DNA from 3 places in the Salicibibacter cibi genome. Region 3 is predicted to be linked to each of the others. Evidence: riboswitches for the same ligand, from Rfam matches in the RefSeq annotation. Region 3 holds a riboswitch; each other region holds the start of a gene.
What was found. A riboswitch is a leader RNA that binds a small molecule or an ion and turns the genes downstream of it on or off. The one in region 3 is predicted to bind thiamine pyrophosphate.
Positions count from the first base shown of each region.

Region 1 (5,370 bases), 1.1 Mb from region 3:
GGACTGCTGAATAATAGAAAAAGACTGGCACATAAGCATTTTCCGTTGGTGTTGTCAAAACTGGATGCAAGGAAATCCATCCTATAAGCAAAAAACCCTTGCACTTCTGGAAACGTACGGAGGGATGGTGCTGCAATGGCGAGACTCCAGCGGAAAAACGGACGCGTCAAGCCCCCGCAGCGCCGGTTTTGCGCGAGGAGGCTTGACCGTTCGTCCGCGGAAAGCGAAGCCATGGAAGCGACATCCCGGCTTCAGCTGATAGCTGCAAGTTGTTCAGCAATCCCTAAGTAATGAAAATATGTTCGAAATGAAGATTATGTGAGGGAGAGGGATTAAGTGAAAAAGACCTTCTGTCTGTTGTTCGTCGTGGCATTATGTTTGGCCGGTTGTTTTGGGGTGAATGCGGACGTTGCGTATGAGGATGCGGAGGAAGTGTTGACGCGTGAACTTCAAGCCGAAGGAGTGACAGGAATCGATATTGCTTCACAAGAAGCCACTTCTATCATGGAGGAGGGCGAAGATCACTATTTGGTGCAAGGGCAAATGGAAACCGACGATGGACCCGGAGAATATCAATTGGATTTGGAATATGACTCCGATGGATATTGGTACGAGATCCATTGGGTGATTTACTAAAAAATGTGGCCGGTGTTGGCTGCATTTTTTTATTTTTTTGCAGGATTTTTGTTTTAAATGGCGAAGCCATAATCATTAAGCATAAACGGGGAGGATCATTGATGGGGGTAAAACAAGTTTTTTATCGGCAATTATCCGCTTGTCATGATGAGAACCATTGGTTTGCATGCCTTCAGCAGGCGCTCGCGGGGGTCACGGATGAGCAGGCGAATTGGAAACGGGAGGCAGCCGACCATAGTATCCATGAAATCGTCAATCATCTTATTGTATATAATAATCGTTGTCTGGAGCGCTTCAAAGGAGAACCAGTCCCTCCAATTGAAGAAGGAAATGAAGCTACTTTTCGAAGCGGTGAAAATCGGGATTGGTCTGTCACCGTGGCCCAGTTAACAACGATGATGGATGAATGGCTGCACATCATTGATGGAACAACGGAATCTGATTGGAGAGCGCCCGTCCATGGAGAAAGCGGGGAGACGTGGGGGACGGTGCTTGCAAATATGATGATCCATACGAGCTATCATATTGGACAAATTGTATTTATTCGCAAACAGCAGGGGGCTTGGGACATGGAGGAAGAGGTGCGTTGACGGTATTTGGCTGATAAATCGTCAGTTTCGGCTGATATCCCGTTGTTTTTCGCTGATAAACGCCCGGTTTCGACTGCTAAAAATTGACGTATTTTCTCGGCTGCGTGTATAATATAATTAAATAAGTATTTCTACTGGGGGTGCCCTGCCGGGGCTGAGATGAGGAGAACCTCGAACCCTTGGAACCTGATCTGGACGATAAAGCCAGCGGAGGAAAGTAGATGAAGAACGGATACCATTCTTTCTGCTGTCCTTTGCTGTCTTAGGGCGGCTTTTTGTCGTTGCTTGGCAGGTAAGAAAGTACAAATCAACTTTCTTACCTGCATAAGTGCAACTAAGGCTTTTCGCTATAAAAGCTTGGCGAAAAGCCACGTTTTCTAAAAGATTGGTAGGGAGGCTAACCGTGACCTGGCATTTAATCACGACGAACAACTGCCCGTTTCACATTCAAGTAAGGCAGTTGCGACACGCATTGAAAAATATTGACATCGTTCATATTCGCGATAAGGAAGCTTCGCTGCAACGGTTAAAACAACAAATTGACCAGCTTTGTAAAATTGGACTACGACGCGAGCGAATTGTTCTTAATGAACATGCGGAAGCAGCGGCCGCGTGGGACTTGGGGGGTGTTCACTTGCCGAGCAATTCCTCGCTGACGGCAAAAGACGTGAAAAACAAGGCGCCGAATCTGCAAGTGGGGGCGTCGGTGCACAACCTCGAGGAAGCAAAAGCCCGGGCTGAAGAAGGGGTGGACTACCTTTATTATGGACATATATATCCGAGCGCGAGTAAACCCGACGTCCCGCCCCGTGGGACTGCGGCACTGCAATCGGTTGTGCAATCGGTTCGCATCCCCGTGCTTGCGATCGGAGGCATCACCCGGGACCGTTTAGGCGAAATATCCCGCACCGGTGCTTCGGGCATTGCGCTAATTTCAGGTTTTTGGGAAGCGGAAAAACCGGAAGAAGAGGCCATCCAATTTAATCGTTTTGGGCAGATGAATTATGAAACGACATGAATCGTATGATCTCATTATTGTCGGCGCAGGGATCATAGGGCTCGCGATCGCGTATTACGGAACACGGGCAGGGTTAAAAACACTTATTCTTGACCGTGGGGATGCAGGAAACGGCACGACATCGGCCGCCGCCGGTATGTTGGGGGTCCAAGTGGAACTGCAATCCCGAACGCCTCTGTATCCTCTCGCGAAAAAGAGCCGGGAATTGTACGCGCAATTGGCTGAGGAGTTGATGGCGCAAACGGGGACATCCATCGGCCGAACGGTTTCCGGCGCGATTAAACCGGCTTTTTCATCGGAAGAATGGAAAAAATTAAATGAAATTGAACGATGGCAAACGGCAGCCGGGGAATCGGTGCAATGTTTAACGGCTGCACAATTGTACGAACACCTTCCCTTCCTCGCCGATGGGGCAGAGGGTGCCCTTTATTTTCCTGAAGAAGCGCACGTGGAACCTGTGCAAACAGCTTCTGCCTTCCGACAAGCAGCGGTGCTTCAAGGCGCTGAATTGAAAACGTATACCGGCGTGCGCGCTCTGCTTCAAAATGGCGATCATTGCGAAGGGGTCCTTTCGGCGAGCGGCGAGGAATTTTATAGCGAACATGTCGTTCTGGCAACCGGTTCTGATTTGTTTGAGCTTTCCGCGGATCGAAGTGTGCTACCGATTGAAGGGATAAAAGGAGAGGCGATTCGCGTGCAAGGGAAGCATCCGCTCGTCACGAAGACGCTCTATCATGAACATTTCTATTTCGTGCCGAAGCCAAATGGCGAAACACTAATCGGGGCGACGTCCGAGTTATCGCGGGATCGGAGAACAACGGTGCAAGGCATCGGCGAAGTACTCCAGCGTGCGCAACAGTTGCTCCCTGAAGTTGCGCACGCGAAAATCTCGAAAATGTGGGCGGGTATTCGTCCGCAAACGACGGATGGCCTTCCCTTGATGGGGCCTCATCCTTCGATCCGCGGATGTTGGCTCTGTGGCGGTCACGGACGCAATGGTATTTTATTGGCGCCGGCTTCCGGGAAGGAAATGGTTGCCACGATCACGAGTGGAAAGATGGAAGCTTTACAGGCGTTTCGGCCTAATCGAAATCATTAAGGGGGAATAAATCATGCATATCAAAGTAAACGAAGAAACGATGGACGTCCCTGCAGATGTGAAAACGATTGAAGATTTCCGTGTGCATGCTAATTTGGCAGATAAAAAGGCAATGATCGAACACAACGAGGTCGCGCTCAAGCCCGACGAATATAAAAAAACGGCGCTCGCCGAGGGCGATCAGATATTCGTTGTCCGTTTTGTGGGAGGAGGGTAAAAATGTTGAGAATAGGGGATCGAACGTTCCGTTCAAGATTGTTATTGGGAACCGGAACGTTTCCGGATGTTGATGTGCAACGTAAAGCCGTGCAAGCGTCGGAGACGGAAATTTTGACGTTTGCCGTTGCCAAAATGAATTTGGATGACAGTGATGATGATCTCGTTTCGGAATTTCAACCGGATACATTTTCCATGTTACCGAACACGGCTGGGGCAAAAACGGCGGAAGAAGCCGTTCGCATTGCAAAACTAGCTCGCACGTCTGGATTGAGTGACATGGTGAAGGTTGAAGTGATTGGGGATGATCAAACCCTTTTGCCTGATGCCGTTGAAACGTATCGGGCGACAGAAATGCTTTTGGAAGAAGGGTTTATCACTCTGCCGTATATTGCTGATGACCCCGTGCTTGCCCGCAAGTTGGAAGAGTTGGGTGCGCATGCGGTGATGCCGGGGGCTGCGCCCATCGGTACAGGGCGCGGGATATTGAACCCGCTTCATTTATCCTACATTGTGGAACAAGCGAACGTTCCGGTTATTGTCGATGCCGGAATCGGTGCGCCTTCCCATGCTTCATTGGCGATGGAAATGGGTGCGGATGCCGTGCTATTGAATCGTGCGGTTTCGCAAGCAGATGATCCTGTAAAAATGGCGGAGGCGATGAAATTAGCCATTCAAGCCGGGCGCTTAAGTTACGAAGCCGGACGTATTCCGGTGAAGCGTTTTGCGAAGGCAAGCAGTCCTCAGGAAGGTGTGTTTCATGGTTGATCGCTATGATCGGCAAACACGTTTTGAGCCGCTAGGAACAGAAGGGCAAGACCGCATTCGCACGGCGCATGTGCTGCTCGTCGGTTGCGGCGCGCTCGGCACGTCCATTGCGGACACCCTTGTGAGAGCGGGAATAGGCAAAATCACCATCATTGACCGTGATTACGTGGAGCTTCATAATCTCCACCGCCAGCGGCTTTTCACAGAAGAAGATGCACAATACAAAGTGGCCAAAGCCAAGGCTGTCGCCCGTTATCTTAAGAAAGTGAATACGGATGTGGAGATAGACGCCTACGTCCTTGATTTTCAGGTGGAAGAAGCGGCCAAGTTTGTGCCCGAGGTTGACTTGGTCATGGATGGCTCCGACAATTTTGAAGTTCGGATGCTAGTAAATGATGCGGCTTATCGTTACGGTGTTCCTTGGATTTACGGTGGCGTTGTCGGCAGCTATGGGCTGTCGCGTTCCTTTATGTTGGATGACGGTCCTTGCCTCCGGTGTTTGAGTCCGTATCTATCTTTAGATGAAACGTGTGATAACGATGGGGTGATCGCACCTGCTGTCCAAATGGTGACGGCGATGCAAAGTGCGGAAGCGATAAAAATCGTTAGCGGAAACAAAGAAGCGGTTTCCGAACGGTTGCGGTCGTTTGATCTTTGGAAAAATGAAACTGCGGCGATCGATGCCGGCCGCTTAAAAGACGAACATTGTCCCACCTGTGGGCCCAATCCGACTTATCCTGCCCTTTTTGGTGAGAAAAAAGGGAAGCAAATTCGAGTGTTGTGCGGTGGTGACACCGTACATGTCCGACCGCGGGAGCGAAAAGAAGTGCAGGTGGAAAAGCTGCAAAACGTAAAGCATTCAACGCTCTCTTCCGTACGTTTGCACGAAGATGTCGCGACCCTTAATTATGAAGGTTGTCGGGTCGTCTTGTTCAAAGACGGTCGGGCGCTCTTGCACGGCATTGACGAAGGAGATCGGGCAGAGAGGGTGTACGAACACGTTTTGGCATTGATCGATTAAGATATGCCTGATGCGTTGTTTG
Region 1 is NZ_CP054706.1:3,336,833-3,342,202, reverse strand. Features, by position in the region: gene HUG20_RS16650 (hypothetical protein) at 65-259, shown strand; gene HUG20_RS16645 (hypothetical protein) at 337-636, shown strand; gene HUG20_RS16640 (DinB family protein) at 738-1,226, shown strand; TPP riboswitch at 1,353-1,459, shown strand; gene HUG20_RS16635 (thiamine phosphate synthase) at 1,630-2,244, shown strand; gene thiO (glycine oxidase ThiO) at 2,231-3,343, shown strand; gene thiS (sulfur carrier protein ThiS) at 3,357-3,560, shown strand; gene HUG20_RS16620 (thiazole synthase) at 3,563-4,327, shown strand; gene HUG20_RS16615 (ThiF family adenylyltransferase) at 4,320-5,348, shown strand.
Region 1: linked by a shared signal. The riboswitch ahead of HUG20_RS16635 (thiamine phosphate synthase) and the one ahead of thiD (bifunctional hydroxymethylpyrimidine kinase/phosphomethylpyrimidine kinase) in region 3 are both predicted to bind thiamine pyrophosphate.

Region 2 (5,370 bases), 1.3 Mb from region 3:
GCAGTCAACCCCGTCGTTTTCTGTCGTTTGGCTAATTCATTAATACGGTCAAGCTTTTCATCGGATATCAATGAAGCTCCCCCTTATAGAATCATGAATGATGCTTAACGACACTATAACGTTCATGCCCGCAAGAAATCAACAGGCAACAGTTCATATTATAACCTAAATGAATGGCTGAATATAAATAGTCCCTGATATGCTTTCTTTTTCGTCCCCATTCTTTTATTCCCTCTACCAATCCGTATGTTCAACCGGTGTTGGCACAAGTGCTGTTGTTTGAGGATGCCCTTCCGCTTCCGCCTCACTTGTCCCAATCGAGTGATCGGCAACCAACGTCATAATGATGATAGAAAGGGCGAATAAAAACAATAACATGCGTTCTTGTCCTTTTCCGCGTTCTTTTCCAACTTGTTGGTTCATTATAAGAAAACCTCCGAAACGTTTGTTCTATTTATTAGTATAGCAGAACTATCGTTCGTGTCAAGCATTTTAAGGAACTAATGTTTGCAAACGTTTGTTTTATATGATAAGCTATAAAAAATAAATATTAACGAGGTGAATGAAATGAAAAAGCTTTCGCAACGACAAGAAACGATCCTTGCATTTATTAAAGACAATGTAAAAAAGAAAGGATATCCGCCTTCAGTAAGAGAAATTGGGGAAGCGGTCGATCTTGCCTCGAGCTCAACCGTTCACGGCCACTTGGCCCGATTGGAAAAGAAAGGGTATATTCGTAGAGACCCGACCAAGCCAAGAGCGATTGAAGTCCTTCATCTGGATGAACAAGGAAACGAAATTTCCGAAGCAGACAAGCCGGCAAGTGCTTATGTTCCTTTAATCGGAAAAGTAACCGCAGGCGTTCCCATTACAGCCGTCGAAAATGTAGAGAGCTATATGCCGTTGCCCGACGATTTTGTCGGAATTGACCAGGTATTCATGCTCACCATTGAAGGAGACAGCATGATTGACGCAGGAATTCTTGATGGTGACCAGGTGATTGTGCGCCAACAACCGACCGCAAATAACGGTGATATTATCGTAGCGATGACGGATGAACAAGAAGCAACCGTCAAACGCTTTTATAATGAAGGGAACCACATCCGATTGCAGCCGGAAAACCAAGCGTTGGAACCGATCATTCTTGACAATTGCCAAGTGCTTGGAAAAGTAAGCGGTGTCTTTCGTACGATCTCGTGAAAAAATTGCAAACCTAAGAGGGCGGGAAGATCAAACGTTTCCTTCCCTTCCCAATTTCAGGGTTTAAGTTGACATAATAATATTATTGGAACTTAATTCCGTTTCTGTTTTACTATATGCACATCGCATATCTGTTTAGAACGGCTTGATTATTTTTTCTTCCCGTTTCGGTTTTTCTTTTTGCGATAATGCCCTGCTGTGATCAGTACAGCGAGAATCAACAGCCCGGGCATGGAAGCCGCGATCGCTAAAAAAAGACCAATTTCCAACACACCCATCACCTCGCGATCTTTGCCAATATGGTATGTATAAACGAGCGCGAGGTGATGCGACGAATGATTAGATTGGCACGTTGTTGATGAGACTCCGAATGATGGATTGGTTCGGCGTAATGGTCGTCATGAAGGGGTCCATGAAGACCGAAATAACGTTCGGAGCTTCGATTGAGTAACCATGAGGTGTCCATGGAGCCCGAACGGAAATATGCGGTCTCCACTCTCGCTCTAATCAAAGAACCTTTTCCACGAAAATAACCCCCGAGCTGATTTCGCTCGAGGGTACCTTTACACGCGCAACGTGCAGGGAATTTTTTTGTTATTCATTCTCCAGAATCGAAGAGACAATATGCAAAGAGTCCCATTCTCCCCCGGAGACGCTTATAATCGGATACTTTTTCGGATAAAAATTGTCTCTAATCTCCTCAACGGAAAGCCCTTCTTTGTGAAGATGTTTTACCTCTTCGGAAAGGTTCTCAAGGTGATCCAGTTTTTGCTTTAACATCTCTTTCCCGTTTTCTACATATCCGGCATGACCACAAAATAACGATTCAAAATCATAAGCGAGCAATGTTCGGATGGAATCCATCGTTTGCGGAATGGATTCGCTGCTCATAATGACCTTCGGTTTCGGTGAGACAAATAAATCCCCTGAAAATAGCGTACCGTTTTCTTCATCGAAAAGCGCGACATGATCATCGGCATGACCCGGTGTATAAATAACTTTCCATTCCCGATTTCGAGATTGGATCGTACCATCGAGTAGCGTGGCCTGAAACCCTTCCCGCTTCCCCCAAGTCATCTGACGATACTCCGGATAGGGCGAATCTTGGGCACATATACCAATCCCTTTCGGATGAACATGAATAGGCACTTCAAAGTTTCGCTGCAACCACGGCGCTGTTCCGGAATGATCTTCATGGCTATGGGTAAGGGATACAAAATCAATCGAATGCGCTTCATAAAAAGGAATAAGTTCAGACTCCATGCGCGGTGGTCCGGTATCGACTAACATCCCGTCAACCAAAAAGGCATAGACGATATTTGTTTTTTCCCCTCCGAGAACAACATCCATTTTTACACAAGTCACATCTTCTTTTTCGTATACTTGCATCACAGTTGCACTCCTCTCCTTTTTTTATTATTTTGAAACAACTGCCATCGTACAACGAGCGACACAGATCAACTTTTCATTTTCATCGGTTATTTGAATATCCCAAACCATAGTCGTGCGTCCTTTATGAAAAGGCGTAGCGGTTGCCGTAACAACGCCGTCGGTTTTACTGCGAATATGGTTTGCATTAATCTCCATTCCTACCGGATTGAATTTTTGCGGATCTATATTCATTGCCGTCGCCATCGTTGCCGCCGTTTCCGCCAACGCAACCGATGCCCCGCCGTGCAGAATACCGGCCGGTTGCCTCGTCTTAGATCCCACGGGCATCGTCATGATCAAACGGTTGGAACTGAGTTCCACATACTCCATTTCTAGTTCGCCAACAAGGGAATCTTTACCCCGCGTTCGCATTTCTTCGGCAAAAGCTTCCTTATCATCCACATCATACAAATCCAATACATCTTGAGAAACAATCATTCCTATCCGCTCCTTCTGTTTGGTTTTATTTAAGAATGTTCATTCTAAATCAATCAAAAAATAACATTTAATCGTAGACAATCAGTGTCATGCCTTATTCCATTTTTTTTCCTTTTATTACGCGTTTTCACCAACACACGTAATTCCACAAACGAATTATTGAGAACCTGTCCATTTGAGGGAATGGATCGGTACTCTTGTCCCGCTAGGTACAGCTTTTCTTCCGTTTGAGGATTAGATCAGGATTGTCATTCCTCTCGAACCAGCTTTCCCTCTCTTTGAAGGTATGAAGTTACACTTGTGTAGGGACGCCTCTGACCCTTACTACGCATCCATTTTCCCATTTTAGTGCCCAATGCTGGGTGACCGAGTAATTCAACCGCTCTGCACTAGTGGAAGGCGATGTATCAAGTTCCGGTTGCCTCTTTAGTAATTGATAAATATCCCTGGGAGATAACAATCCTTCCGTCTCAGGATAAAATCAATCCTCTCCGTTGATTTATCATTAGAGGATCTAGTTATATATTACCAAAATAGATGATTAAAGTCAGTTGGGAAATCGTTGAGTGGGGACTATTTTTAGGTTTTCCCGATTTTTTGGTGCCACAACCACCACGTGGAGACTAATATTAAGCAGATCCCCATTATTTCAACCGTTTCCCTCCTCGTACTTGCAAGTTTTCCTAATAGGCGTATAATGAAGGAAGATCATTAAAATATTTTTCCGCTAGAGGTGTCGAAAGACTGAGAGGGACGTGCGTCCTAACTCTTGGAACCTGACCTGGTTCATACCAGCGTAGGGAAGTGGATGGCATGGATGTACAGGTGCGAACGCCTGTGATGTATGCTTTGCTTCCCCCTGTGGATCACAGAAAAGGGGATTTTTTTATGCACCAACGGACGCTTGCAATGGTTGAAATCGCTTTGATGACGGCACTCGCGTTTATTTTGAGCTTCGTGAAATTTCCTGGACCTTGGGCACAAGGCGGCTCGGTTTCTCTTATCATGGTGCCGATTTTCATTATGGCTTTTAGGCGCGGATGGCGCGTTGGGGTTTTGACAGGATTGCTCGTCGGGATCGTGAATTTAATGTATAATGCCTCAATTATTCATCCGATCCAAATGCTATTGGATTATCCGGTGCCCTACGCAGTTCTTGGACTTGCCGCATTGTTTGCTTTTCGCAATAGCAAGGGGAAATTGTCCGTAAACTGGGCGTTTTTCGGTTTGTTATTCGCCGGCTTCTTACGATTTCTATCCCACGTCGTCTCCGGTGTTGTTTGGTTTGGGAGTTTCACCCCGGATGGAATGAATGCTTATCTCTATTCGGTTGGGTACAACATTTCCTATTTATTGCCGGAAATTTTGATCACCCTTGTTGTCCTCTACATCCTCTCCAGGGCACAGCCTGATTTTTTTCCAATAAAAAAAACTACCCCTCATCTTCCCTCTTAAGAACTGTGCACGGGCGCACCATACGTTCGTGCATGTTACTTTTCATGCCTCCCCCTTGACTGATGGCTCACGCATGTTATTATAATAATGACCAATTTGTTCATTCGGTCATTTTCTCGAAAAGAGGTTATCAAAAATGATCACTAACAAACGCGCCACGATTTTAGAAGCAGCGAAACGGGCGTTTTCTTTATTTGGCTATAAAGGCACATCAGTCGCCCACGTTGCCAGGCTTGCCGGTGTTGGCAAGGGCACGATCTATACCGAATTTAAAAATAAGGAAAAAATGTTGGAAGCCGTGATGGATGGCATTTTACATGATCTCGGAACCATTTTTGAACGGGTGAAACACAACGACGAACAATCCATTCTGAAATTGCACCGTGCCTTATATGATACGTTGCAATATCGCAAAGAGCATCAACTACTGACGCATCTTGCCGAAGAAGTCAATGTCTACGGTACGAAAGAAGCGGTGTCTGCGATGCAAAAGGTTGAAGATTTCATTATCACCGCTTTGGAACAGGCCATTGCGCAAGGGGTGGAAAAAGGTCGTCTGCAAGTAATGGACACGGAGATCACAGCCTTCACCATTTATAAATTATACATTGCGTTCATCGTTGATTGGGAAGCGAAAAAACGTCCGCTGACGGAGGAAGAATTGTTTCAGGTCTTTGAAAATCACATTTTTAAAGGAATCGTTGTTCGATGATACACATAAATGATGTTTTTTTTGAATAAAAAATGACCATTATATTATTATGGTCATTCGGTCGAATCAGGGGGTTTTACATTGAAGGGTTTTATTGCCGAATGGAAGGCTATTTTCGCAGACAAAAAAATGCT
Region 2 is NZ_CP054706.1:1,893,129-1,898,498, forward strand. Features, by position in the region: gene HUG20_RS09695 (DUF896 domain-containing protein) at 1-71, opposite strand, end outside; gene HUG20_RS09700 (hypothetical protein) at 235-423, opposite strand; gene lexA (transcriptional repressor LexA) at 568-1,200, shown strand; gene HUG20_RS19485 (hypothetical protein) at 1,350-1,472, opposite strand; gene HUG20_RS09710 (MBL fold metallo-hydrolase) at 1,795-2,589, opposite strand; gene HUG20_RS09715 (hotdog fold thioesterase) at 2,617-3,003, opposite strand; TPP riboswitch at 3,789-3,889, shown strand; gene thiT (energy-coupled thiamine transporter ThiT) at 3,883-4,524, shown strand; gene HUG20_RS09725 (TetR/AcrR family transcriptional regulator) at 4,661-5,236, shown strand; gene HUG20_RS09730 (YhgE/Pip domain-containing protein) at 5,318-5,370, shown strand, end outside.
Region 2: linked by a shared signal. The riboswitch ahead of thiT (energy-coupled thiamine transporter ThiT) and the one ahead of thiD (bifunctional hydroxymethylpyrimidine kinase/phosphomethylpyrimidine kinase) in region 3 are both predicted to bind thiamine pyrophosphate.

Region 3 (5,370 bases):
GATTGCGGTAATTCAGCCGTGAGTTCACATAAGGGATACGGGATGGAAAAAAAACGCCCACTTCGCCTCCCGCTTCCGTGAGGGTTCGAAAGTGTCGCGGATGCAGCTTTCGGGATCCCATATCGTCATAGAGCACACGCACTTGCACCCCTTCGCGTGCTTTTTCAGTCAGCAAGTTTATGACGCGTTTGCCGAGGGTATCATTACGAAATATGTAATATTGCAAATGAATATGATCTTTCGCTTCCGCGATGTCCGATAACAATTGCGAAAATTTATCGACGCCGTCCGTGAACACGTCTACATGATTGTTTTGGGTTAACACGGCATCGTTACTGCGAAGCAGCATAGAAATCAGGTGGCGGTGGTTGCTCGATGTTTCATTTTGAAAATCAAAGCGGTCATGGTCCATATCGTCCAATTGCTCATTGATTAAGTCTTTCAAGCCTATTTTTTCAATGCCGTCCCAATGAAATAAACGTTTTCGGGTCAAGTTTTGCCCAAGGACCAAGTAAAGGATGAATCCGAGGTAGGGGATAAATAGCAGGATGAGTAACCAAGCCCAGGTCGCATTCACATCACGCCGTTCCATAAAAACAATGATGCCGGCAAAAATTGCGTTAAGAAAAAATAACAAGCCAACGGCGATTGATAAAATGTCCATCGTTTCCCTCCTCTCTTTTTGCTATTTTTCTCCATGGTATCATGTTTTCGGGAAAAAGTGGATTTCTTGAGTGTGAGAAAAGATAGGAAGATGCCGCATAATTATGATAGAATAAAGGAAAAGAAAGAACCACTAGGGGTGCGTACAGCGCTGAGAGAAGTGATTGCTTCAACCCTTCGAACCTGATCCGGGGAGTACCGGCGGAGGAAAGTGGCTTCAGGACGTAGACGAAGAGAGCACTCGATTCTTGTCCTATGCGCCGCCACCTTCCGTCCGAAGGTGTTTTTTATTGGTAGGTAAGTATAAATCAACTTTCTTATCTACATAAAAAATGGAAGGCAACACTTCGTGTGGCAACGCTGGTTACGTGAGCCGAAGGAGGGCGCAGACATGACAGAAATTGCAAAAGCATTAACGGTGGCAGGGACGGATCCGAGCGGTGGAGCTGGCATTCAAGCGGATTTGAAAACGTTTCAGGAGATTGGCGCATACGGGATGAGTGTGATCACATCTGTGGTCAGTCAAAATACGCTTGGGGTAAAGTCATTTGTGGATCTCGAACTTGACTTTGTGGAAAGTCAATTTGACGCTGTATTTGAAGATATACCTCCAGATGCGGTGAAATCGGGCATGCTTTCCAACCCGGAAGTAATGGCGCTGGCAGCCAAAAAGATGAAGGAAGCAAATGTCGCCAATTATGTGCTTGATCCTGTAATGATTGCGTCCAGCGGACATGCGCTCATTTCGGAAACGGCCAGGGAGACGATTGCGAGAGAGCTTCTTCCATTGGCAACGGTCGTAACGCCGAATTTGCCGGAAGCAGAGGCGTTGACAAATCGAACGATCAAGACAGTTGACGACATGAAAGAAGCCGGCCGAATACTTGTAGAGGAATATGGAACGAGCGCTGCATTGATTAAAGGCGGGCATTATGAAGGCGAGGCCGATGATTATCTGTATGATGGCCAAACGTTTGAAAAATTCTCAGCGGAACGCTTTGATACGAAGCACACCCACGGAAGTGGTTGCACGTATGCAGCGGTAATTACAGCCGGCCTAGCGAATGGAAAGTCCCTCTATGAAGCGGTGAAAGATGGCAAAACATATATTACTGCCGCGATCTCAAACCCACTCAATATCGGAAAAGGGCAAGGGCCAACGAATCATTGGGGGCATCGCTGGTCTGACGTTCAACCCCTCATCAGAGTGTAAGGAGCGACAACATGGCTATTCAAGTCAGCAAAAAGGCAGCACGGCGATTCCTCCTCGCGAAATCAGGTTTGAATGATTACGGAGCGCTCGACTCGAACATGGCGACGGCTCTTCGCCAATTGGAATGCGTGCAGTTGGATCCGGTGGCCATCATCGAACGAAACCACCACCTTGTTTTTTTCAATCGTTTGGAAAAATACAATCGGGCAGAACTCGAGCGCCAATTGTGGGAAGGGCTTGCCTTTGAATATTTTGCTAATGCTGCTTGTTTGCTTCCAATGGACGATTATCCGATTTTTAAAGGAAGAAGAAAAACGAGCCAACGGGAGTGGGCATCGAAAAGGCATCTGTATAAAGATGTGGAGCGTATGATTCGACAAGCGTTGGCAGATCAAGGAGCATTGCCATCCAAAGCCTTTGCTTCAAATAAAAAAGTTGTTGGTGCCTGGGATCATCCAACACACGCGACAACGAAAGAAACGAGTCATGTGCTTCGGATGTTGTTTGAAGCCGGTGCCATTCAAGTGTGCGGCAGACAAGGGTCCGAGCGCCATTTTGCCTTGAGCGAAGATGTTATTCCCGCTTCCTGTCAACAAGAAGCAGAAGTGATCAGTGATAAAGAAGCGGACCGAAGACTTGTGCATAAATATCTGCGCGCCTATCGTCTGATTGATGACAGCGATCCGCGATTTGGCTGGCAGCGTATGGCAGCCAAGGAGCGCAAGGCTTGGGTGAACGGCTTTATTTCTGATGGTACGCTTATTCCGGTGGATATCGAAGGCGCAACCGGGCGGTACACCGTGTTGCAAGAAGATGTTGAACAGTTACTCGCATATGAAGCATCCAATGAATCCGGCAACAGTACTGTTTCTTTTTTGCCGCCCCTCGATAATTTGTTATGGCGAAGAACACGCTTGGAAGATTTATTCGATTTTACGTATCGTTGGGAAATTTATATGCCGCAACACAAGCGGCGCTATGGTCCATACGCACTCCCGATCCTGCTGGATGATCAGCTGATCGGGCGGGCGGATCCGTTTTTTGACCGTGAAAAAGGGAGGTTTTCGATTCATGTTCATAAAGAACCTTCTCGGAAATGGTCAAAAACGCGTACGGAACAAGTGGAGCGCGGGGCTAAACGCTTGGGGAAACGTCTCGGTGCAGCGGATGTCCGAGTCACGGTGGGGAAAGGATAAACGTGGTCTCTCGGAGCGGGATACATGGCATTACCCTTTTTCTGCCAAGTTGCCCGCGCTTTCCAAGGTCACAATGTTTTCTTTGCTTTCGCCATCGACATCTGCGACAATCGCCCGGCCTTCATAAGCGCCTCCTTCAGCTTCAAACTCAAAATACATCGGTGTTTTTGAACTTACGGCATCAAAGATTAAATTTTGTTCTTCAACGCCATGAAATGTGGCGGTCCAATCATCGTTATCTTTTACTTCAATATTACCAACGCGGAAATTGAACACTTTTCCATCCGCTGTTCGTAAAGCGTCTACTTTCATTACTGAATCCTCCTTTTCTGCTTATGTGAGTGTTTTTCCCGGGAAAGCATGAACACAAACGATGGATTTTCTGTGTACAATGGTATAAAGTGAAATTTCTCACCTCTTGTGACAATATGCCGACATACGGACGGCGCCGTTGAACTGGACGATGAAGCCGTCACGAAAGCATGGCAGCCAAGAAGTTATGTTCCGGATTCCGAAGACACGGCGCTCACCACCTGGATAAAGAGATGGAGGGTAGAAAAGATGCCTCGTCATTCAAGCGTTATTTTGCATGGAATGAAACTAGTCACGGACGGTGACGTATGGACAAATGGATATATTTTTTTGCAAAATGAAACGATCATTGCTGTCGGGAAAGATTTAAAAGACGACGATTTTTCCGGAATCCCGAGACGGGCATACAAAGAGAACATGGTTGCGTTCCCCGGGTTTATTGATATTCACACCCATGGCGGATACGGGGTCGATGTGATGGACGGGAAGCAAGAAGTGTTTGAAACGTTAGGGGCTTCTTTACCGTCTGAAGGTACGACTGCGTATTTGGCGACGACAATTACGCAAGAGAAAGAAAACATCACGCGTGCGCTGCAGACAGGAGCTGCTTATTACCGCCGGCAAAGGGAAGCAGGCGTTGCTGAATTATTGGGCTTTCATTTGGAAGGACCTTTTATCAACGCCAAGAAAAAAGGTGCGCAACCGGAGGAGCATATTAAAAGTGATGCCCTTGATTTGTATAAGGCTTTCCAACAAGAAGCGGATGGCACCATCCGAGTCGTCACCTACGCACCGGAAACGTTGGGAGGGCTAGATTTAACGGCCTACATAAGTGAAACAGGCGCGATCCCTTCCATCGGCCATTCGGATGCAACGTACGAGGAAATGAAGACAGCGGTGGCAGCCGGTGCGAAGCACATCACGCATCTTTACAACGGGATGCGCGGCTTTCATCATCGTGAACCCGGGGTTGTCGGTGCGGCTTATACGATCGATGAGCTCAAAAGTGAAATCATTGTGGATGGGTTGCACAGCTCACCGCCTGCTGTGGCAACGGCCTATCGGACAGGCGGGTTCCGTAATCTTTTTCTGATTACCGATAGCATGAGAGCAAAAGGGCTTCAAGACGGTACGTTTGATTTGGGCGGCCAAGATGTAACCGTTCAGGGTGAGAAGGCCATCCTCGCGGACGGCACGCTTGCCGGGAGCATTATAACGATGGACAGGTGCTTGCGTAATATGCGTGCGTATACGGATGCCACTTTGCCTGAGCTTGCGGCGATGACTGCCGGCAATCAGGCAAAGGCGCTAGGGATTGATGATCGCAAAGGTTCGATTGTCCCGCATAAAGACGCAGATATCGTGCTGCTTAACGAACATTTGGATGTGGAAGAAACGTGGTGTTGCGGCCAGTTAGCGTATCAAAGCGAGGAGCGATAGGATGGATATGCATATCTGCAAAAATTATGAGGACCTCAGCACAAAAGCTTGTGCGCATGTGGTCGGACAGATTGCAGGAAAAGAAAACAGTGTATTGGGATTGGCAACGGGTGGTACGCCCGAAGGGATGTACAAAAATCTGGCCGAGCAGCATGAAAAGGGAGAGCTTTCTTTTCAGCACGTAACCACGTTCAATCTGGATGAATACATCGGTTTGCCCACGTACCACCCCTTAAGCTATCGCGCTTATATGAAAGCTCATCTATTCTCAAAGGTTGATCTTTCAGCAGTGAATACACATTTGCCCGATGGACAAGCGGCTGATCTAACGGCAGAATGTGCGCGTTATGAGGCATTGCTTCGCGACGCGGGCGGCGTAGACTTGCAAGTGTTGGGGCTGGGGCATAACGGCCACATCGGCTTCAACGAACCGGGCACGCCCTTTTCCTCCACCACGCACATCGTCGAACTTGATGAAAAAACGAGAGAGGCAAATGCCCGCTACTTTGAAAAAAAAAGCGATGTCCCCAGAAAAGCAATAACCAT
Region 3 is NZ_CP054706.1:631,072-636,441, forward strand. Features, by position in the region: gene cls (cardiolipin synthase) at 1-664, opposite strand, end outside; TPP riboswitch at 789-890, shown strand; gene thiD (bifunctional hydroxymethylpyrimidine kinase/phosphomethylpyrimidine kinase) at 1,055-1,876, shown strand; gene HUG20_RS03080 (DNA glycosylase AlkZ-like family protein) at 1,888-3,072, shown strand; gene HUG20_RS03085 (hypothetical protein) at 3,103-3,384, opposite strand; gene nagA (N-acetylglucosamine-6-phosphate deacetylase) at 3,634-4,824, shown strand; gene nagB (glucosamine-6-phosphate deaminase) at 4,826-5,370, shown strand, end outside.